4 regions of the Cupriavidus sp. FW305-27 genome follow, and region 1 is predicted to be linked to each of the others. Evidence: predicted binding sites of a transcription regulator. Region 1 holds the regulator's gene; each other region holds the start of a gene.
What was found. Region 1 encodes sigma-54, which starts transcription at its own class of promoters, with help from an activator protein. Its sites were predicted from a motif close to TGGCANGNAANCTGCTTT; they were not measured.
Positions count from the first base shown of each region.

Region 2: AC3WRI_RS12710 (ethanolamine ammonia-lyase subunit EutB) is a predicted target of sigma-54. The motif match lies at 2,338-2,355, and genes of this name have one in related genera.
Region 3: urtA (urea ABC transporter substrate-binding protein) is a predicted target of sigma-54. The motif match lies at 2,169-2,186, and genes of this name have one in related genera.
Region 4: AC3WRI_RS07400 (PQQ-dependent methanol/ethanol family dehydrogenase) is a predicted target of sigma-54. The motif match lies at 1,512-1,529, and genes of this name have one in related genera.

Region 1 is NZ_JBYTAG010000065.1:13,560-19,198, reverse strand. It holds gene ptsN (PTS IIA-like nitrogen regulatory protein PtsN) at 36-491, opposite strand; gene hpf (ribosome hibernation-promoting factor, HPF/YfiA family) at 948-1,298, opposite strand; gene AC3WRI_RS26010 (RNA polymerase factor sigma-54) at 1,347-2,828, opposite strand; gene lptB (LPS export ABC transporter ATP-binding protein) at 2,963-3,763, opposite strand; gene lptA (lipopolysaccharide transport periplasmic protein LptA) at 3,832-4,482, opposite strand; gene lptC (LPS export ABC transporter periplasmic protein LptC) at 4,550-5,179, opposite strand; gene AC3WRI_RS25990 (KpsF/GutQ family sugar-phosphate isomerase) at 5,223-5,639, opposite strand, start outside.
Region 2 is NZ_JBYTAG010000021.1:60,488-66,126, reverse strand. It holds gene AC3WRI_RS12725 ((Fe-S)-binding protein) at 1-393, opposite strand, end outside; gene AC3WRI_RS12720 (FadR/GntR family transcriptional regulator) at 574-1,245, shown strand; gene AC3WRI_RS12715 (AI-2E family transporter) at 1,291-2,328, opposite strand; gene AC3WRI_RS12710 (ethanolamine ammonia-lyase subunit EutB) at 2,533-3,915, shown strand; gene eutC (ethanolamine ammonia-lyase subunit EutC) at 3,926-4,711, shown strand; gene AC3WRI_RS12700 (aminoacyl-tRNA deacylase) at 4,811-5,284, opposite strand; gene AC3WRI_RS12695 (LysR family transcriptional regulator) at 5,367-5,639, opposite strand, start outside.
Region 3 is NZ_JBYTAG010000031.1:40,888-46,526, forward strand. It holds gene cyoB (cytochrome o ubiquinol oxidase subunit I) at 1-866, shown strand, start outside; gene cyoC (cytochrome o ubiquinol oxidase subunit III) at 872-1,516, shown strand; gene cyoD (cytochrome o ubiquinol oxidase subunit IV) at 1,516-1,884, shown strand; gene urtA (urea ABC transporter substrate-binding protein) at 2,240-3,496, shown strand; gene urtB (urea ABC transporter permease subunit UrtB) at 3,648-5,291, shown strand; gene urtC (urea ABC transporter permease subunit UrtC) at 5,291-5,639, shown strand, end outside.
Region 4 is NZ_JBYTAG010000011.1:21,462-27,100, reverse strand. It holds gene AC3WRI_RS07410 (quinoprotein dehydrogenase-associated SoxYZ-like carrier) at 1-424, shown strand, start outside; gene AC3WRI_RS07405 (quinoprotein relay system zinc metallohydrolase 1) at 421-1,392, shown strand; gene AC3WRI_RS07400 (PQQ-dependent methanol/ethanol family dehydrogenase) at 1,594-3,336, shown strand; gene AC3WRI_RS07395 (c-type cytochrome) at 3,433-3,756, shown strand; gene pqqE (pyrroloquinoline quinone biosynthesis protein PqqE) at 3,837-4,988, opposite strand; gene pqqD (pyrroloquinoline quinone biosynthesis peptide chaperone PqqD) at 4,960-5,232, opposite strand; gene pqqC (pyrroloquinoline-quinone synthase PqqC) at 5,229-5,639, opposite strand, start outside.

The DNA of each region.
Region 1 (5,639 bases):
CGGTCTGGTGCCGGCCCGCTTGAGGGATCAGGGGATCAGGGATGCCATGCGATCAGCAACTGATGGACGGCATCGGGCGTGGGCAGCGTGGCCAGCCCTTCACGCATGTCGCGGTCGGAAAGCAGTTGCGCGATTTCGGACAGGATTTCCAGGTGCTGCTGCGTAGCCTGTTCGGGCACCAGCAGGAAGATCAGCAGCGATACCGGCTTGCCATCGGGCGATTCGAACGGAATTGGTTCGGCCAGGCGCATGAACGCGGCCAGCGGCTGCTTCAGGCCCTTGATGCGGCCGTGCGGGATTGCCACGCCGGCGCCCAGGCCGGTGGATCCAAGCGACTCGCGCGCGAACAGGTTGTCCGTCACGATGGCGCGCGCCACACCATGGTTGTTCTCGAAGAGGAGCCCGGCCTGCTCGAACACACGCTTCTTGCTGGTGACGCTGACGTCGAGGGTGATGTTGCCGGGTGGCAGCAATTTGGCCAAACGATTCATGGGCGATGCGCAGGATTTCAGTTAGCGGGCGGACCGTTCCGCCGGGCAGTGGGCTGGCTCCGGCCTGCCGTTGGCCTGGCCGGAGGCGTCCGGCCCATTATAGAGCAGCGACTACTCCCGCATTGTGCAGCGCAACGGGGCAAGCCGGTGCAGAAAGATACATGGTGATGCAATGGTGCCTCCGCGGCGGGGAGCCGGTGCACCGGTGCGGGGCACGGCCAGGATTCCCTCTCTTTGTATGGCGCAGCATACACCTTGGCGCAGCGCTTGCGAACACCCTTGCTCATTCGGGTGAAAAGCATCGGCTCCGGCGCCACAGCCGGGGCGCGCCGCCAGTGCGGGCGCGGCATGCCGGCGGCAACCGGGAACGCGAGGGCGCAAAAAAGCCGCGCTTCTTGGCGCGGCTTGCCTGTTCAATCCTGATTCAGCAGCCCGCTGCGGGGCTGCCGGGCACGGTCATTGCTGCATTTGCGCTGCGGCCATCTGGTACTTGACCGCTTCGCGGTCGTGGCCTTGCACGCGATCCTTGTAGCGGATCACCTGACGGTCCAGCTTGTCGACGAGTGCGTCGATCGCTGCATACAGGTCTTCGTGATGCGCTTCGACAAAGATGTCCTTGCCCTTGAGATGTAGATTGATTTCCGCGTACTGACGCCGGTCCTTTTCCTTATGGTTGTCGACAGAGAGCAGCACACTAACGCCAATGACTTGATCGAAATGCCTGACGATTCGCTCCAGCTTCGTTTCCACGTACTCACGCAGAGGGGGCGTGATGTCCAGGTGGTGTCCACTGATCTTGAAGTTCATAGCGCTTCTCCTTCTGAAAGAGCCTCACCAGGCAGGCGGTGGGCTCGGCTACAAAGACTTGCGGAGATTGACTGCGGGGATCTTCAGGGCTTCGCGATACTTGGCAACGGTGCGGCGTGCGACAACGAAGCCTTGTTCGCCCAGCAGTTCGGCAATGCGACTGTCGGAAAGGGGATTCCTCGGGTCTTCGGCTCCTATCAGTTGCTTGATCAAGGCGCGGATGGCCGTTGACGAAGCCGCGCCACCGGTTTCGGTGGACACGTGGCTGCCGAAGAAGTACTTCAGTTCGAAAGTACCCATCGGCGTTGCCATATATTTATTGGTCGTCACCCGGGAGATGGTTGACTCGTGTAAACCCAGTGTATCGGCAATCTCCCGCAAAACCAAGGGGCGCATGGCGATTTCGCCGTGGCTGAAAAAGTTCTTTTGACGCTCGACAATGGCCTGTGAGACACGCAGGATTGTGTCGAACCTCTGCTGGATGTTCTTGATCAGCCAGCGCGCCTCCTGCAGCTTCTGCTGCAGCCCGGCGGTGCCGGACTCACCCTTTGCGCCACGCAGGATTTGCGCATACATGTCATTGATGCGCAGCCTCGGCATCACATCCGGATTGAGCTGCGCGATCCAGCCGCCGCCACCCTTGCGCACGAACACGTCCGGCACCACGAAGTCCGCCTCCGGGCGGCTGTATGCATGGCCGGGGTAGGGCGCCAGCGAGCGGATCAGTTCGTGTGCGGACTTCAGCGCCGCTTCATCCACCTGCAGCGCCTTCTTCAGCCGCGTGTAGTCGCGTACTGCGAGCAACTCCAGGTGGTTGGTCACGATGTTCAGGGCCAGTTCGCGCTGCGGGTGCGTCAGGCGCCGCAACTGCAGGGCCAGGCACTCGGCGGCGTTGCGCGCGCCCACGCCGGGCGGGTCGAAGCTCTGCAGCAGCGTGAGGATGGCGTGGACCTCCTCGATCTCGAACTCGAGTTCTTCCGGCAACTCCGTGCAGATCTCCTCAAGCGATGCGCTCAGGTAGCCATCGTCGTCGAGCGATTCGATCAGGAAGATGGCCAGGCCCTTGTCGCGCGCCGAGATCTTCAGCGGCGTGAGCTGTTCCATCAGGTACTCGCGCAGCGTGGGCTCGGCTTCGCGCAGCTGCATCGGCGTTTTTTCGTCCTCGTCGCCCTGGGGGCGGCGGGCAAAGTCGTCCAGGCTCCAGTCGCTGCTGCCATAGTCGTCGCCGTTGCCGCTGTCGCCATAGCTGTCGTCGTCAGCCGCGCCGTCGGCGCGGGCCTCGCCATTGCCCTGCGGCTCTGCCGGCGCGGGCGCCGGTGCGCTCTGCAGGTTGACCGAGCCGTCGGCCGCCACGCGCAGCGGGCTTTCGATCCAGTCGTTCTCGCGTTCGAGCAGAGGGTTTTCCGTCAGTGCCTGTTCGACCTCTTGCTGCAGTTCCAATGTGGAAAGCTGCAGCAGCCGGATCGACTGCTGCAGTTGCGGGGTCAGGGCCAGATGCTGGGAAAGGCGGAGCTGTAGCGACGGTTTCATGCGACCTATTCTATGCGCATCTTTCCGTTGTTGGAACGGAAATTGCTATCGCTTATGCGGTCTGATCGCTGCTGGCTGTGGCAGGCCCACGTGCGCCCGCGAATAGGCCTGCCGCTCCATGGCAGGCCGCTGCATCACATGCGGAAGTTCTCGCCCAGGTAGACGCGCCGCACTGCGTCATTGGCGATGATTTCCTCGGGCTGGCCCGCGGCCAGCACCGTGCCTTCGCTGATGATGTAGGCGTGGTCGCAGATGCCGAGCGTCTCGCGCACGTTGTGGTCGGTGATCAGCACGCCGATATTGCGTGCCTTGAGGAAGCTGACGATGCGCTGGATCTCGCCCACGGCGATCGGGTCCACGCCGGCGAAGGGTTCGTCCAGCAGGATGAAGCGCGGCGACGACGCCAGCGCGCGCGCGATTTCCACGCGGCGGCGCTCGCCGCCCGACAGCGACAGCGCCGGGTTGTTGCGCAGGTGCGCGATCTGCAGGTCGTCGAGCAGCGAATCCAGGCGGCGCTCGATCTCGGCCTTGGGCAGGGGCTTGCCGTTGCTCACCTGCAGCTCCAGCACCGCGCGGATGTTCTCTTCGACGTTGAGCTTGCGGAATACCGAGGCTTCCTGCGGCAGGTACGACAGCCCCATGCGCGCGCGCTCGTGGATCGGCAGGCCGCTGATGTGGTCGCCGTCGAGCACGATATCGCCTTCGTCCAGCGCCACCAGGCCCACGATCATGTAGAAGGAGGTGGTCTTGCCCGCGCCGTTGGGCCCGAGCAGGCCGACCACCTCGCCGCTCTTCACGTCGAGCGAGACGTCCTTGACCACCGTGCGCGAGCCATAGCGTTTCTTCAGGTGGCGCACGACCAGCGTGCTGCCGCCGGCAAGGACGGTGGAGGCTTCGACGGAAGGCTTGTCGGCGATGGTTGCGGTATCGGTCATTGGCACAGTCTGGCGTTCAGGCGTTTCTGGCGCCGGCCGCATGCGATGCACGCAGCCGGCGCCAGGCGTCAGGGTTTGTTGGCAGGCGCGGGCGCCGGCTTCAGGTCCAGCGGCGAGCCGCCGCTGCCCGTGGCGCCGGCCTTCTGGTCCTGGCGCGGCGACAGCACCGCGCGCACGCGGCCGGACGGATTGGCGGCCGCGGCATCGCCGCTACCGCCGCCGGCAGCCGTGTAGAACTCCTTGCGGCTGTCGTAGGTCAGCACCGCGCCGCGGATCTCGTCGACCTGCTTGGCGCCCTGCAGGCGCGCCATGCGGGCATTGCCGATCAGCTTGGAGTACTCCTGCTTGCCGTCGTACTCGATGCGGTCGCCCCAGCCGTCGATGTATTCGTCGACGCCTTCGCGCTTCTGCCGGATGTAGGCCTGCTTGCCCGGCTTGGCGGTGGCCACCGCGAACTGGTAGCCCTCGGGATCGGTGCGCAGTTCGGCGGCGTCGGACTTCAGGATCATGGTGCCCTTGGTCAGCACCACATTGCCGGTCAGCGTATAGATCTGCTTGACGTCGTCATAGCTGGCGTTGTCCGCCTCCAGCACCATCGGCTTGTCGCGGTCCGCGCGCTCGGCCAGGGCGGGCTGGGCCAGCAGGCCGAAGGCCATGGCCAGGGCGAGCAGGGCCGGGGCGGTGCGTCGACGGGACGATGTCGTCAGGGAAGCAGTCATGTTGGCAGGGTTGCTTGAGGGCGTCTGGGTACGTTGGTGCGGGTTGGTGCGGCCCCCGGGCCGGGGCTCAGGACCCCGGCGCGCGGCCAGGGGTCGGCCCGGTGATGATGGTGCCGCGTACATTGCCGAGCAATTGTACTTCGCGCGTGACGTTGTTGAAGATCAGGCCGTTGGCGGTCATCACCGACGGGCCGCGCGTCAGCTTGACCGGCTTGTCGGTCTTGACGATGTCGTCATTGACCAGCAGCTGGAAATAACTGGATGCGGCGGTCAGCTGCGGGTCCTTGGACACGTCCACGCCCTGCTGGCGCATGACGAAGCCGTTGCCGTACAGGTCGATCACCGAACCCTCGGCGTTCATGCGGCCCATATCGGCGCGGGCGGTGACCGGCGGGCGGTCCGGCTCATACGCGCGCATGGCGGGCCGGGTCACCTCGTAGGTCTGGTCATCCTCGAAATGGACCATGCGCTCGCCGGTAAAGCGGATTTTGGTGCTGCCGTCCGGCGCCAGCTCAGTGGCCGAGAAGCGGTCCATGAAGTAGTCGGGCTCATGCTTCTTGGCGCTTTGCGCGGCCGGGTCTTCCTTGGGGGAGTTGATCTGGACCAGCCAGAACGTGCTGCCCGCCACGAAGGCCATCAGCAGCAGCGGCAGCAGCCGCATGACGATGCCGCTGAGGGAGGCGAGGAGTGCCTGCATGGTGTCCTTGGCGTTGTGCCGGTTGTGCCGGGCCCGCGCCCGCTCAGATGACCTTGGCGCGGGTCAGGTCGTGGATATGCAGCGCGCCGGTCAGGCGGCCGTCGTCATCCACCACCAGCAGCTGGTTGATGCGGTTGGCCTCCATCACCTGCACCGCTTCGACGGCGAGCTGGTTCTCGTTGACCACGTGCGGGTTGCGGTGCATGACGTCGCCGATGGGAACGGTCTTCCAGTCGCGCGGGGTTTCCAGAAGGCGGCGCAGGTCGCCGTCGGTGAAGACGCCGATGGCGTGTCCGTCCGGGTCCACCACGGCGGTCATGGCCATGCCCTTGCGGGTGATTTCCATCAGCGCCTGGGCCAGCGGGGTGTTTTCACGCACCTCGGGCACGGCGTTGCCGGTGCGCATCACGTCGCGCACATGGGTCAGCAGCTTGCGCCCGAGCGCGCCGCCGGGGTGCGA
Region 2 (5,639 bases), on a different contig from region 1:
CAGCACATGCAGCAGGAATTCGCCCAGTTCATAGATGCGTCCGGCCAGTTCCAGTGCCTTGGGGCCGGCCACCGGATCGTCGGCAAAGAGCTGCGGCCAGTGGTGGCGCATCATGCCCGCGCATGAGCCCGATGGCACGATCACCGGCCAGGGCTGGCTGAACAGGTCGAGTTGGGCGCGCGCCACCGCACGGGCCGCGTCGGGGTTGCCGCTGCTGTAGGCGGGCTGGCCGCAGCAACTCTGGCCGCGCGGGAAGTGCACGGTGAGCCCTTCGCGTTCAAGCAACCGCACGGCGTCGAGGCCGGCCTGCGGCACGAACATGTCGACCAGGCAGGTGGCAAACAGGTAGGCCTGCGTGGGGGCAGGGCCGGTGGGGTACTGACGATCCTTCATGTCTCGCTCCGGACGTGCTGGGGTCGCACGTTTCGGCGCATAATTCCCGCTTCCGCGCGGCGGTACAAATTGGTTGGACCAATCTGCCCGACGACGCGCGCAAGCTCAGGAGCGAGGACACACGGCATGACGGCAGCGGCAGCAAGGCACGGGCGCACCCGCGGACGCGTGGAGTCGGTCATGCGCCGGATCGAGACCGCGCTGCTCGACGGCACCTGGCCGCCCGGCACGCGGCTGCCGGCCGAGCGGGTGCTGGCCGGGCAATACGAGGTGGCGCGCAACACCGTGCGCGAGGCGATCCAGCGCCTGGCCGCGCGCGGCCTGCTGCAGAGCCGGCGCGGTGCCGGGGTCTACGCCACCGACCAGCTGCGCGCCGGCATTGCCTCGCCCTGGGGCCAGCTGGTGGCCGACCACCCCGCGCTGCGCGACGACATCCTGGAGTTCCGCCGCGTGCTGGAGGGCGCGACCGCGTATTTTGCGGCGCTGCGCGCGGATGCCGCTGACGTGAAGCGGATCCGCGCCCTGATGGCCGAGCTGGAACGCGCGCGCGCCGCCGACGACAAGCAGGCAGAGGCCGATGCCGATGCGCAGCTGCACGACGCCATTGCCCAGGCCTCGCACAACACCATGTTCCTGCACCTGCATACCAGCGTGATCGGCATGCTGCGCGAGCACATCACCATCAATGGCACCGGCCTGCGCGAACAGGACGACGGCGCGTCAGACCTGTTGCTGCTGCAGCATCGCACGCTGTGCGATGCGATTTGCGCGCGCCGCCCGGAAGAGGCGCGCACCGCCATGCAGACCCATATCGACTTCGTGCGCAGCCGGGTGGAGCAGGACGGCGCCTGAGCAGGCATTGGTCCTACCACCGCCGCGGCGAGCCGGCTGCGGCACTCAGATCAGTCCGGCGCCGGCCAGCTCCCGCTTCAGGTAGGCATAGAAGATAGGTCCGGCGATCACGCCCGGGATGCCGAACAGCGTTTCCATCAGCAGCATCACCATCAGCAGTTCCCACGCCGCGGCCTGGATGCGCGCACCGATGATGCGCGCGTTCAGGAAGTACTCCAGCTTGTGGATCACCACCAGGAACACCAGCGACGCCACCGCGATCGGCAGCGACACCGACAGCGAGGCCACCACGATGGCCGTATTGGAAATCAGGTTGCCCAGCACCGGCAGCAGCCCGGCAACGAAGGTGATCACCACCAGCGTCTTGGTCAGCGGCAGGTGCACACCAAAGAGCGGCAGCATCAGCAGCAGGTAGATCGCCGTCAGCACGGTGTTGATGGTGGAGATCTGGATCTGCGCGAAGATGAACTGCGAGAACGCCTGCTGCAGCGTGCGTGCGCGCGCCACCAGCGCCGCGGCCAGCGGCCGGCGATTGGGCCGAACCACCGCGCGGTACAGCGCCACCATCGCGCCGATCACCAGCCCGATCAGGATATGCACCAGCGTGCGCAGCACCTCGGCGCCCAGCTTCTGCGCCATCGCGGCATGCTCGCGCAGCGTCTCGATCAGCGTGTTGGCCAGCTCGTCCACGCCCTTGGGCAGCGCATCGCTAAGCCACGGCGGCATCTGCCCGCGCGAGCGGTCGATGATGTCGGCCACATGGTTGAGCAGCCCGTCCAGGGTATTGCCTTCGCCACTGACAAAGCGCACCAGCAGCCAGCCCGCCAGCGTCAGCCCCAGCAGGATCAGCGCCGACAGGATGGCCACGGCCAGGGCGTCGTGGCGCTGGTGCAGGCGCTGCAGGCGCGGCGCCAGCACGTCCACCAGCGAGTACAGCAGCAGGCCGGACAGCAATGCCGCCACCAGGTTGGCGTGGAGCACGGTCCACAGCGCCAGGGCGGTCAGCAGGTAGGCGACGGTGCCGACGCTGTACCACGCGGCCGGCAGCAGGCGCGGGGTGGCGGTCGGGTCTGGGTCTTTCATCGGGGTCTCCGGCATGCAATTTGCTCAAAATTTATTCTGGATTCTCGCCGATCCAGATGTTGTTCCTGAGTCAGGCCGTGTGCGCTGAGGCGATGTTGGCATCACGGCACACGCAAAGGCTGTCTATATTAGGGGGAATCGCGCCCGGCAAGGCGCCCGGCGCACCGCTGTCATCGTTTTCTCCAGAGTCCAGGAACGGAACGCATGGCCTACACCCACACCATCGGCACCCACCACCACGTCTTTGCCGACCTGCGCACGCTACTGGCCCGGGCCAGCCCGGCGCGTTCCGGCGACGCGCTGGCGGGCGTTGCCGCGGCCAGCGAGCAGGAGCGGATGGCCGCGCGGCTGGCGCTGGCCGAGGTGCCGCTCAAGCAGTTCCTGACCGAGGCGCTGGTGCCGTACGAGGACGACGAGGTCACGCGCCTGATCCTGGACCGGCACGATGGCGCGGCCTTTGCCGCCATCGGCGCCACTACCGTGGGCGACCTGCGCAACTGGTTGCTGCTGCATGAAACCGACAGCGCCATGCTGGCGCGGGTGGCGCCGGGCATCACCCCGGAGATGGCCGCCGCGGTCAGCAAGCTGATGCGCAACCAGGACCTGGTGGCGGTGGCGCGCAAGTGCCAGGTGGTGACGCGCTTTCGCAGCACGGTGGGGCTGCCGGGCCGGCTCTCGGTGCGGCTGCAGCCCAACCACCCGACCGACGATCCCAAGGGCATTGCCGCGTCGATCATCGACGGGCTGCTCTATGGCTGCGGCGATGCCACCATCGGCGTCAACCCGGCTTCGGACAACCTGGGCGCCATTGTCTCGCTGCTGCGCATGATCGACGAGCTGCGCAGCCGCTTCGACATCCCCACGCAATCCTGCGTGCTGACCCACGTCACCAATACCCTGCGCGCGATCGGGCAGGGCGCGCCGGTGGATCTGGTGTTCCAGTCGGTGGCCGGCAGCGAGCGCGCCAATGCGGCCTTCGGCATCAGCCTGGCGCTGCTGGCCGAGGCGCACGACGCCGCGCAGGCGCTGGCGCGCGGCACCGTTGGCGACAACCTGATGTACTTCGAGACCGGGCAGGGCAGCGCGCTGTCGGCCAATGCGCACCACGGCGTCGACCAGCAGACCATGGAGGCGCGCGCCTACGCGGTGGCGCGCGCGTTCGCGCCGCTGCTGGTCAATACGGTGGTGGGCTTTATCGGTCCCGAATACCTGTACGACGGCAAGCAGATCATCCGCGCCGGTCTGGAAGACCACTTCTGCGGCAAGCTGATGGGGGTGCCGATGGGCTGCGACGTCTGCTACACCAACCATGCCGAGGCCGACCAGGACGACATGGACACGCTGCTGACGCTGTTCGGCGTGGCCGGAATCAATTTCATCATGGGCGTGCCCGGCGCCGACGACATCATGCTCAACTACCAGAGCACTTCGTTCCACGATGCGCTGTACCTGCGCGAGGTGCTGGGGCTGCGCCCCGCGCCGGAGTTCGAGGCCTGGCTGCAGCGCATGGGCATTGCCGATGCCAGCGGCAGGCTGCTCGAGCCCGCCGCGCGCCAGCCGCTGCTGCAGATGGCCCACAGCCTGTAAGGTACAGCCGATGATGGCCAGACGCCCGCCTCCCGCCGATCCTGCCAACACCGATGCCGATCCCTGGCAACGCCTGCGCCAGTTCACGCGCGCGCGTGTAGCGCTGGGCCGTACCGGCCACAGCCAGACCACCGATGCGGTGCTGGCCTTCGGGCTGGCCCATGCGCAGGCGCGCGATGCGGTGCACCTGCCGCTGGACGTGGGCGCGGTCACCGCGGCGCTGGATGCGGCGGGGGTGCCGAACCTTGCCGTGCACAGCGCCGCGCCGGACCGCGCGCACTACCTGCGGCGCCCAGACCTGGGCCGGCGCCTGGACGATGCCAGCCGCGCGCGGCTGGCCGCGGCACGCCCTGGCGAGGCGCCCGATGTGGTGTTCGTGGTTGCCGACGGTCTGTCCGCGCTGGCCACGCAGACGCACGCGCTGCCGTTGCTCGATGCCACCCGCCCGCGCCTGCCGCTGACATGGCGCATCGGCCCGGTGGTGGTGGCCGAGCAGTCGCGCGTGGCGTTGGGCGACGAGATCGGCGAGCTGCTGGGCGCGCGCCAGGTGGTGATGCTGATCGGCGAACGGCCGGGCCTGAGTTCGCCCGACAGCCTTGGCATCTACCTGACCCATGCGCCGCGCACGGGCCGCACCGATGCCGAGCGCAACTGCATCTCCAACGTGCGCCCCGAAGGCCTGCCGTATGCGCAGGCCGCCGACCGGCTGGCCTTCCTGCTGCGCGGCGCGGCGGCTTTGGGCCGCTCGGGCGTGGACCTGAAGGACGACAGCGTGCCGGCGTTGCCTGAAGGCTGAAGCGTCTCCCTCGCTCACCCGCCCGCCAGCAGCAAAACGGCCGCCACGCGGGTTAGCAACCCGCGTGGCGGCCGTCCAGTGGCCAATAAAAGGCGCCGCTTACATCATGCGGCGCGAAAACTGCCCGTGCCCAGCGTCCGACATCAACTTCGAGAACTGCTCGCCGCTCATGTGCACCAGTTCCTGGTGGTCGCCGCCTTCGAAATACACGTCGGGCTGCGCCATCAGGCTGTCGTCCACATAGGTCTGCATGCCGTAGGCCATCGCCACCGGCGGGATCGCGCCGAGGTCGCAATCCTTGAAGATCTCGCGGATCTCGTCCTCATGCGCCAGCACCAGGTTGCGCCCGGTCTGTTCGCAGATGGCGGCCATGTGCAGATGGTGGCTTGAAGGAATCACGGCAGCCACATAGCCGCGGTCATCCTCCAGCAACAGCGTCTTGGCCAGCCGGTCCCCGGGAACATGCGCTGCCTCGGCAGTGGCCATGCTGCTGAGGGTATAAGGGTGGCGGATGATGTCGTACTGGGTGTTCTTGCTGCTCAGGCAGCTTGCAAGCGTGCTAGCCAGGGCCATGGTAGCTCCTCAGGTGCGGATGCGCCGACGGTTATCCTTGTGCTCCTACTATAGTCCGTGGCGACCGCTGCCGGAGGCACCGCTAGCGGTGCAGCCGCGGCCACACTGCCTGCAGTTCGGTCTTCAGGAAGTTCAGCAGGTAGCGCGTCGCCAGCGTCTGGTAGCGGTTGGGCATGGTCAGCATGTAGAGCTTGCTGCCGAACACGCTGATGCGGTAGTCGCACAGCAGCGGCACCAGGGCGCCGCTGTCCAGTTCCGCGCCGATCGCATAGATCGGGAAGATGCCGATGCCCAGGCCCGCCAGCACCGCCTCTTTCAGGAAGGCAAAGTTCTCGGAGGTGAGCGTTGGCTCCAG
Region 3 (5,639 bases), on a different contig from region 1:
TGTACCGCGGCCGGGTCCAGATGACCTCGCCGGTGCTGTGGACGCTGGGCTTCATGATCACCTTCGTGATCGGCGGCATGACCGGCGTGCTGATGGCCGTGCCGGCCGCTGACTTCGTGCTGCACAACAGCCTGTTCCTGATCGCCCACTTCCACAACGTGATCATCGGCGGCGTGCTGTTCGGCTACCTGGCCGGCATCACCTACTGGTGGCCGAAGGCGTTCGGCTTCACGCTGAACGAGCGCCTGGGCAAGTGCGCCTTCTGGTGCTGGCTGGTCGGCTTCTACTTCGCCTTCATGCCGCTGTACGTGCTGGGCCTGATGGGCATGACCCGCCGCCTGAACCACACCGACAACCCGGCCTGGACGCCGTGGCTGTACCTGGCCGTCGTGGGCGTGGTGTTCGTGGCGCTGGGCATCTTCTTCCAGGTGCTGCAGATCGTGGTGTCGATCCGCGACCGCAAGAAGCTGGCCGACGTGACCGGCGACCCGTGGGGCGGCCGTACCCTGGAGTGGGCCACCTCGTCGCCGCCGCCGTTCTACAACTTCGCGCACACCCCGGTGGTGCGTGACCTGGACGCGTTCTCCGACATGAAGGCCCGTGGCGAGACGCTGCCGACCGAAGGCTACGAGAAGATCCACATGCCCAAGAACACGGGCGCGGGCTTCATCATCGGCGCCTTCAGCCTGGTGTTCGGCTTTGCCCTGACCTGGCATATCTGGTGGATGGCCATCGTTGGCCTGGTGGGCATGGTGTGGGCGTTTATCCACCGCAGCAACGACGACCATATCGACTACTACGTGCCGGCCACCGAGGTCGAGCAGATCGAAACGCGCCATCTGCAGCGCATTGCTTCGCAAGCCTGAGAACCATGTCGACTCAAGTCCTAGACCGCATCCCCGCGCAGGCCGGCGCACCGGCCAAAGCCGACGCGCATGGCCATGACCATGCGCACCACGATACCAGTGCCAATACGGTGTATGGCTTCTGGATCTATCTGATGAGCGACTGCATCATCTTCGCCGGACTGTTCGCGGCCTTCGCCGTGCTGCGCGGCGAACTGGCAGGCGGCCCGTCGGCGAAGGAGCTGTTCGAGCTCAACTATGTGCTGGTGGAGACCTTCATCCTGCTGTTCTCCTCGATCACGTACGGCATGGCGATGATCTCGCTGCAGAACCGCAGCCTGAGCCGCGTGCAGGTGTGGCTCGGCGTCACGTTCCTGCTGGGCGCGGCGTTCATGGCGATGGAAATCAACGAATTCCATCACCTGATCGCCGAAGGCGCCGGCCCGGGCCGCAGCGCTTTCCTGTCGTCGTTCTTCACGCTGGTCGGCACCCACGGCCTGCACGTCGCCAGCGGCATGCTGTGGATGATCGTGCTGATGTGGCAACTGTCGAAGAAGGGCATCACCCCGACCCTGAGCAAGCGCCTGATGTGCCTGTCGCTGTTCTGGCACTTCCTGGACGTGGTCTGGATCGGCGTGTTTACCGTGGTCTACCTGATGGGACATCTGTGATGGCACAACACAACGCACCGGCGGCGCACGGCGCCCACGACTCGCACGACTCGCACGCGGGTCATGACACCCACGCCAGCTTCAAGTCGTACGCAATCGGCTTCATCCTGGCCGTGATCCTGACCGTGATCCCGTTCAAGCTCGTGATGGACGGCAGCATGGACAAGGGCACCATCCTCTGGATCATCCTCGGCATGGCCGCGGTCCAGATCCTGGTCCACCTGAAGTACTTCCTGCACCTGGACACGTCCTCCGAGCAGCGCAGCAACGTGATCGCGCTGCTGTTCACGGCGCTGATCCTGGTGATCGTGGTGGCGGGTTCGCTGTGGATCATGCACAACCTGAATGCCAACATGATGGTGATGTAAGGACCAACGTCCTGGCATCGAGAGCGGGGCCCTGCAAGGGGCCCCGTTTTTTTTGCCCGTCGCCTGCCTTGGGGCGTGGTGCCCGGCCTTGGTGCGGGGACGCGCATCGCCTGGTGCCTTGCGCATGCCGCCCGCACGGAATTGCGCAGATGCACGGGAGTGGTGCGTGCGCCGCCCGCACTGCTCTGGTGCGGATGCGCGATCGCGGGCGGCGGCAGCGCCTGCGCGCCGCGCCAGCACGCCATCTGCCGGGGGTGCGGTGGGTATCAGGCGGCCTGCCTCCATGGCACGCTAGTTGCAGAAGCATCACCCGGGGAGCGTAGTCCCTGACTAACACCATAAACGGGAGCTGCAAATGCAACGACGTGACATGCTGAAGCTGTCGGCGATAGCCGCCGCGGCAATGATCGGTACCAGCCCGCTGGCCATGGCGCAGTCCAAGGAACCGATCAAGGTCGGTATCCTGCACTCGCTGTCCGGCACCATGGCCATTTCGGAGACGTCGCTGAAGGACGTGGCGCTGATGACCATCGACGAGATCAACAAGAGCGGCGGCGTGCTGGGGCGCAAGCTGGAGCCGGTGGTGGTGGATCCCGCCTCGAACTGGCCGCTGTTCGCGGAAAAGGCGCGCCAGCTGATCACCAAGGACAAGGTCGCGGTGACCTTCGGCTGCTGGACCTCGGTGTCGCGCAAATCCGTGCTGCCGGTCTACGAAGAGCTGAACTCGCTGCTGTTCTACCCGGTGCAGTATGAAGGCGAAGAGATGTCGAAGAACGTCTTCTACACCGGTGCAGCGCCCAACCAGCAGGCCATTCCGGCGGTGGAATACCTGATGAGCAAGGAAGGCGGCGGCGCCAAGCGCTTCTTCCTGCTGGGCACGGACTACGTCTACCCGCGCACCACCAACAAGATCCTGCGCGCGTTCCTGAAGAGCAAGGGCGTGGCCGACAAGGACATCGAAGAGGTCTACACCCCGTTTGGCCACAGCGACTACCAGACCATCGTCGCCAATATCAAGAAGTTCTCGCAGGGCGGCAAGACCGCGGTGATCTCCACCATCAACGGCGACTCCAACGTGCCGTTCTACAAGGAACTTGGCAACGCCGGGCTGAAGGCCAAGGACGTGCCGGTGGTGGCGTTCTCGGTGGGTGAGGAGGAACTGCGCGGCATCGATACCAAGCCACTGGTGGGCCACCTGGCCGCATGGAACTACTTCATGTCGGTCAAGAACCCCGAGAACGACGCCTTTCGCAAGCAGTGGGCGGCATGGGTCAAGGCCAACAACCTGCCCGGCGGCGACAAGCGTGTGACCAACGACCCGATGGAAGCCACCTACGTGGGCATCCATATGTGGGCGCAGGCCGTGAAGAAGGCTGGCACCACCGATACCAACAAGGTGCGCGCCGCCATGTACGGCCAGACCTTCAAGGCACCGGACGGCTTCACGCTGACCATGGGCGAGAACCACCATTTGTACAAGCCGGTGATGATCGGCGAAGTGAAGGGCGACGGCCAGTTCTCGGTGGTGTGGAAGACGCCGAAGGCGGTGCGCGCGCAGCCGTGGAGCCCGTTCATCGCGGGTAATGAAGGCAAGCCGGACAAGGTGATGTAAGCCGGGCCACCCGCTGCCGGTTGGCTCCCCTCTCCCGCTTGCGGGAGAGGGGCTGGGGGAGAGGGCTGGCGCTTGCCAGCCAGATGGCACTCGCTTCGTCATGGACACCTGCCTTCTCCCCAAACACTTATTCCGCAACTCGCCAGCACCTATGCGCAATCCCTTATCCGTTTCCATCCTGCCATGGCTGCGCGCCCTGCTGGCGGCGCTGCTGCTGGCGGCTGCGCCGTGGGCCGCGGCGCTGACGCAGGCCGACCTGAAGCCGCTGGCCGAAGACGATTTCGATGCCAAGACCGCGGCGCTGACCGCGCTGGCCAAGGCCCCGCCGGAACAGGCCGGCCCGATCCTGAAGGCCTTGCAGGACGACGCGCTGCAATATGCGCCGTCGGTCGGCATGGTGCGCCAGGATGGCGACAAGACCGTCGATGCTGTCACGGGCAAGCCGGTCGCGGTGAAAGCCGACGAGCTCGAATCCCTGACCCTGAACAACAGCCTGCGCGCGCTGGTCGACAGCGCCGCCAGCAGCCTGCTGCTGCAGTCGCCCGATATCGCGGTGCGCGCGCAGGCCATCGCCACGCTGCGCGACCAGCCCGAGAGCGCCTCGCGCGCCGCGGTCGAAGCCGCCCGCAAGAACGAGGCCGATGCCGGACTGCGCACCAGCCTGGACGTGATCTGGGCCAACCTGGTGCTGGCCGAGCCGGCCGATCCCGCAGCGCATGACGCGAGGCTTGAAGCCATCCGCATCCTCGGCAGCGACAGCAACCCGCAGAGCCGCCAGAAGCTGGCGCCGCTGGTGGAGCGCGACAGCGCCGGCAACTACCGCGAGCCCGATGCCGACGTGCGCCTGGCCGCGCAGCAGGCGCTGGACACGCTGCGCAGCGACCAGCGCCGCGCCGAGCTGATCGGCAACCTGTTCGCCGGCCTGAGCCTGGGCAGCGTGCTGCTGCTGGCCGCGCTCGGGCTGGCCATCACTTATGGCCTGATCGGCGTCATCAACATGGCGCACGGTGAATTCCTGATGATCGGCGCCTATGCCACCTACGTGGTGCAGTCGCTGTTCCGCGCCTACGCGCCGGGTGCGTTCGACTGGTACCTGCCGGCGGCGCTGCCGGCCTCGTTCCTGGCCGCCGCGCTGGTGGGCTTCGTGCTCGAGCGGCTGGTGCTGCGCCACCTGTACGGCCGCCCGCTGGAAACGCTGCTGGCCACCTTCGGCGTGAGCCTGCTGCTGATGCAGGCGGTGCGCACGCTGTTCGGCGCGCAGAACGTGGAAGTGGCCAACCCGGCGTGGATGAGCGGCGGCATCGAATGGATGCCGGGCCTGGTGATCCCGTACAACCGCATCGTCATCATCCTGTTCGCGCTGGCGGTGGTGGCGGTGGCGTGGGCGGTGCTGAACCGCACGCGGCTGGGGCTGTTCGTGCGCGCCACCACGCAGAACCGCACCATGGCGGCCTGCGTCGGCGTGCGCACCTGGAAGGTCGACAGCTACGCCTTTGCCTTCGGCGCCGGCATTGCCGGGCTGGGCGGCTGCGCGCTGTCTCAGATCGGCAATGTCGGCCCCGACCTGGGCCAGGCCTACATCATCGATTCGTTCATGGTGGTGGTGCTGGGCGGCGTCGGGCAGCTGGCCGGCACCATCGTCGGCGCCTTCGGGCTGGGCATCATCAACAAGTTCATCGAGCCCTTCTACGGCGCGGTGCTGGCCAAGATCTTTGTCCTGGTGCTGATCGTGCTGTTTATCCAGAAGCGGCCGCAGGGACTTTTCGCGCTCAAGGGGCGCAGCGCGGAGGCATGATGCAGCGAGTCCAATCGAATTCTTCCGCCACCGCGTTCCGGCTAGCGGTGCCGGAGCGGCAGGCACTGTTCTCGCCGCGCGGCTGGCTGGTGCTTGCGGCGCTGGTGGTGATCGTCGGCATCGGCGTGCCGGTGTGCGCGCTGGTGTTGCCGGAGGGGCATCCGCTGCACCTGTCGGCTTATGCGCTGACGCTGGTCGGCAAGATCATGTGCTTTGCGCTGGCGGCGATCGCGCTGGACCTGGTGTGGGGCTACTGCGGCATCCTGAGCCTGGGCCACGGGCTGTTCTTCGCGCTGGGCGGCTATGCCATGGGCATGTACCTGATGCGATCGATCGGGCGCGAGGGCG
Region 4 (5,639 bases), on a different contig from region 1:
GCCGGTGCGGGTGGCGGCGCGCACGCGCGATGGCACCTGGCATGTCGGCAGCGTGCTGGTCGATGCCGGCGGCGGGGGCTGCACGGTGCCCGGCGCCACGCGCCGCGACGGCAGCTGGAGCCGCACGCTCAACCGCGTGGACGCGCGCGTGTTCCCGGGCTTCGGCGGGGCCGCGGCACGCGTGCGGCTGCGCGTGATGCATCCGATGGATACCGGCCTGGCGGCGGGCATCCCGGCGTTCCATATCGAGACCCTGGTCCTGGCCGACGCGGCCCGGCAGCCGCTGCTGCGACTGACGCTGCATGAGCCGGTTGCCGAGAACCCGATTTTCTCCTTCGACCTGCGCGATGCCGTGCCGCCGGGCATGACGGTGGCCGGCCACGACAACAACGGCAACCGCATCGCGGCGCGGGTATCGCCATGAAGCGACGATTGCTACTGTGGTTGCTGCTATGCCTGGCGGGCCAGCCCGTGCCGCCGGCACTCGCCCAGCAGGCCGCGCTGCAGCCTCCTGACTACCGCCTGGCCCCGCGCGAGATCGCCGCGGGCGTGTGGCTGCTGGAAGGCTCCAATGCCGACTTCGCGGCCGGCAACGGCTGCAACATCATCAATACGGCGTTTATCGACACCGGCGACGGGGTGGTGGTCATCAACACCGGCCCGTCGCGGCTGTATGGCGAGCAGCAGCGCAAGGCGATTGCATCGGTCACGGCCGCCCCGGTGCGGCTGGTGCTGAACCTGAACCTGCATCCCGACTATTTCTTCGGCAACCAGGCCTATGCCGATGTGGGCGGCAGCGCCCTGGCCGGCACCATCGACGGGGCGCGGCGCGAGGGCGCCGCTTATGCCGACAACCTCTACCGCCTGTGCGGCGACTGGATGCGCGGCACCGAGCCCGTGCCGGCTGCGCACGCGCTGGCGCCGGGCCGGCTCACGATCGGGCGCCATACGCTGGAGATGGTGCGCCTGGACGGCCATACCGGCGACGACCTGGTGGTGCTGGACCACAGCGCGGGCGTGGTCTTTGCCGGCGGGCTGGTGTTCCGGCAACGCATTCCGACCACGCCGCACGCGGATATCGGCCGCTGGCTGGCCAGCCTGGGCCGGCTGCAGGCGCTGCTGGCCGACAGCGGGGCGCGCGTGCTGGTCCCCAGCCACGGGCCAGTGCCTGCGGCCGGCGGCGGCGCTGAGGCCATCGCGCAGACGCGCGGCTACCTGCAATGGCTGGACACGCGCCTGCGCGAGGCCGCGGCGCAGGGGCGGGACCTGGCCGAGGTCATGGCGATGCCGGTGCCGCAGCCCTACGCGCACTGGGCCGCGATGCCCGCGGAGTACCTGCGCAACGTCGGCCATCTCTACCCGGCGCGTGAGGAAGCCGCGCTTGGCCACTGACGCTGGCCAGCCGAGGCGGGCTGTTCAGTTCTGGAGCAACTGCAACGCAGTGTTGCGCGCTGGCACGGCCGTCATCACGCAACCGGGCCGCAACCGGCGTGCTGGTGCGGGGATGCGACTGGCATGGGAATTGCCAAAGGCGTGTCTGGTGGGTGGCGCAGTGGCGCACCTGGGAAACCCAAAACAAGAGAGGAGATGGCAATGAGGACGTTACGAGTAGTGATGGCGGTTGCGGCTGCCGCGGCCAGTCTGGCCGCGCAGGCGGCTGTGACCGATGCCATGATCGAGAACGACGCAAAGAGCCCCGGCGATGTGTTGTCGTGGGGCATGGGCCCGCAAGGCCAGCGCTATTCCACGCTGTCGCGCATCAATACGAAGAACGTCGGGCAGCTGGTGCCGGCGTGGTCGTTCTCGTTTGGCGGCGAGAAGCAGCGCGGGCAGGAATCGCAGCCGCTGATCCATGACGGCAAGATGTTCGTGACGGCCTCGTATTCGCGCATCTATGCGCTGGACCTGAAGACCGGGCGCAAGCTCTGGAAGTATGAGCACCGGCTGCCCGAAGGCATCATGCCGTGCTGCGACGTGGTGAACCGCGGTGCGGCACTCTACGACAACCTGGTGATCTTCGGCACGCTCGATGCGCAGCTGGTGGCGCTGGACCAGAAGACCGGCAAGGTGGTGTGGAAGGAGAAGCTGGAGGACTACGCCGCCGGCTATTCGTACACGGCGGCGCCCATGATCGTCAAGGGCATGGTGCTGACCGGCATCTCGGGCGGCGAGTTCGGCGTGGTGGGCCGGGTCGACGCACGCGATGCCAAGACCGGGCAGCTGGTGTGGTCGCGGCCGGTGGTCGAAGGCCATATGGGCTACAAGTACGACAAGGACGGCAACAAGACCGAGAACGGCGTGACCGGCACCGCCAACGCAAGCTGGCCGGGCGAGACCTGGAAGACCGGCGGCGCCGCCACCTGGCTGGGCGGCACCTACGATCCGGCCACCGGGCTGGTGTACTTCGGCACCGGCAATCCGGGGCCGTGGAACAGCCATATCCGCAAGGGCGACAACCTCTACTCGGCCTCGACGGTGGCGCTGGATCCCGCCACCGGCAAGATCGCCTGGCACTACCAGAACACCCCGAACGACGGCTGGGATTTCGATGGCGTCAATGAGTTCGTGACCTTCGACCTGGACGGCAAGCGCATGGGCGGCAAGGCCGACCGCAATGGCTTCTTCTACGTCAACGACGCGGCCAGCGGCAAGCTGGTCAACGCCTTCCCCTTCGTCAGGAAGATCACCTGGGCCACCGGCATCGACCTGAAGAGCGGCCGCCCCAACTACATCGCCGAAGGCCGCCCCGGCGACCCCGCCGCCGGCAGCGACGAGAAGAAGGGCAAGTCCGTGTTTGCCGCGCCGGGCTTCCTTGGCGGCAAGAACCAGCAGCCGATGGCCTACAGCCCGCAGACCGGCCTGTTCTACGTGCCCGCCAACGAGTGGGGCATGGATATCTGGAACGAGCCCATCAGCTACAAGAAGGGCGCTGCCTTCCTGGGCGCGGGTTTCACCATCCGTCCGCTGAACGAGGACTATATCGGCACGCTGCGGGCCATCAACCCCAAGAGCGGCAAGATCATGTGGGAGGTCAAGAACAGCGCGCCGCTGTGGGGCGGGGTGATGACCACCGCCGGCGGGCTGGTGTTCTGGGGCACGCCGGAAGGCTACCTGAAGGCGGCCGACGCCAGGACCGGCAAGGAGCTGTGGCAGTTCCAGACCGGCAGCGGCGTGGTGGCGCCCCCGGTCACCTGGGAAGAGAACGGCGAGCAGTACGTGGCGGTGGTGTCCGGCTGGGGCGGCGCGGTGCCGCTGTGGGGCGGCGAGGTGGCCAAGCGCGTGAACTTCCTGGAGCAGGGCGGCTCGGTGTGGGTGTTCAAGCTGCACAAGAGCTGAGCTGGCGGGAGATGACACTGCCAGGCGCCCGCATCGCATCATGGGTGCGATGCGGGCGCCGGGCGCGGGTGCAACAGGATGAAACGGGACTCAGGTATGAAGAAGGAATGGATGGCGCTGGCGGTGGCTTCGGCGCTGCTGCCGGGCGCGGCGCTGGCCGGCACGGCCGCCGACATGCAGGCCCTGGCCGACAAGAGCGGCTGCTTTTCCTGCCATGGCATGCAGTCAAAGCTGGTGGGCCCGGGGTTTGCCGAGGTGGCTGCCAAGTACAAGGGCGACAGCCAGGCGGCGGAGCGGCTGGCAAAGAAGATCCGCGAAGGCGGCAAGGGCGCGTGGGGGCGGATTCCGATGCCGCCGCATGGCAGCCTTGCTGAGGACGATGCGAAGAAACTGGCGGAGTGGGTGTTGAGTGCCAGCTGAGGCCGGCGACTGTCTTGACGATGCCGGCATGCCGGCAAGGAACCCCGGCTGGCGCCTGCCATGCCGGGGTTTTTCCTTTCTTAGCGCTGGCCGCTGCTCAGCCGCAGCGAGTTGCCATCGCTGCGAAATACCATCGCTTGCTCGCGTGCCTGCGCCACGGCCAGCCGGCCCTGCAGCACGATCTCGCTGACCTTGTCGTGCGCGCCGGAGCGCTCGCACACCGGGTCCGTGGCGGTGGCGTCGCCGGTGACCAGGAACGCCTGGCAGCGGCAGCCGCCGTAGTCCTGCTCGCGCTGGTCGCAGGAACGGCAGGGTTCCTGCATCCACTGCGTGCCGCGGAAACGGCGGAAGGCATCGCTTTCGGTCCAGATCTCGCGCAGCCCCTGCGTGGCGACATTGGGCAGCGCCAGGCCCGGCAGCATGCGCGCCGCGTGGCAGGGCAGCGCGGTGCCGTCCGGCGCCACGCCAAGGAAGGTGGTGCCCCAGCCGTTCATGCACTTCTTGGGCCGCGCCTCGAAGTAATCAGGCACGACGAACAGGATCTGGCATTGCCTGCCGATGCGCGCGCGGTACTGCCGGACCACGGCCTCGGCCTCGCGCAGCTGCTCATGGGTGGGCAGCAGCGCCAGCCGGTTCTCCCAGGCCCAGCCGTAGTACTGCGTGTTGGCCAGTTCCAGGTATTCGGCGCCCATCTGCAGGGCCATCTCGATGATGGTGCCGACATGCGGCAGGTTATGCCGGTGCAGCACGCAGTTCATCACCATCGGATAGCCGTGCGCCTTGATCATGCGCGCCACGCGCTGCTTCAGGTCGAAGGTGCGGGTGCTGGACAGGAAGTCGTTGAGCTCGCGGGTGGAGTCCTGGAACGACAGCTGGATATGGTCCAGGCCGGCGTCGCGCAGGGCGGCAAGGCGGGCGTCGGTCAGGCCCACGCCCGAGGTGATGAGGTTGGTGTAGAAGCCCAGGCCATGCGCATGCCTGACCAGTACTTCAAGGTCCTTGCGCAGCAGTGGTTCGCCGCCGGACAGCCCGAGTTGCACCGCGCCCAGCGCCCGCGCCTGGCTGAACACGTCGCACCATTGCACGGTGCTCAGCTCGGCCGTATGCCGGGCATAGTCCACCGGGTTGGAGCAGAAGGCGCAATGCAGCGGGCAGCGGTAGGTCAGCTCGGCCAGCAGCCACAGCGGCGGGCCGGGCGCGGCCTCAGACCAGCCAGCCGCGTTCGATCGCATGTTTGACAAAGGCATGTACCTCCGGGGCGATTCCCTGCACGCCAAACGCGGCCTGCAGGTCGTCGATCAGCATGTCCAGCGTGTGGCTGCCGTCGCAGCGCTGCAGGATCGCGGCGGCGCTGTCGTTGAGGGTGACCATGCCTTCCGGGTACAGCAGCACCCAGCTTTGCTGGGAGGCTTCCCATTGCAGGCGAAAGGTCCGGTGCAGGGTCGGTCTGGCGAGGTCTTGCGTGCTGGCTGTCATGGGTTGGCTTGCTGGATGGCGTCGAGCATCGACCAGAGCACGTCGAGCTTGAACTGCAGGATGTCGAGGGCGCGCTGCTGTTGCGCCGCGCTGCGGAAATGGCCCAGCGTCACGCGCAGGCCATGGTCCACGTCGCGCTGCGCGAGCGGAATGCGAGAGCGGAAGTAGTCCAGCCCGGCGGCCTCGATCCACGGGTAATGCGTGGGCCAGCCGGCCAGGCGTTCCTTGTGGATTGCGGGCGCGAACATCTCCGTCAGCGACGAGCACACGGCTTCCTGCCACGGTGCGCGGCGCGCAAAGTTGACGTAGGCATCGACGGCAAAGCGCACCCCGGGCAGCACGTGCCGGTGGCTCAGCAGTGCTTCGCGCTCCAGGCCCACCGCCTGGCCCAGGCGCAGCCAGGCCTC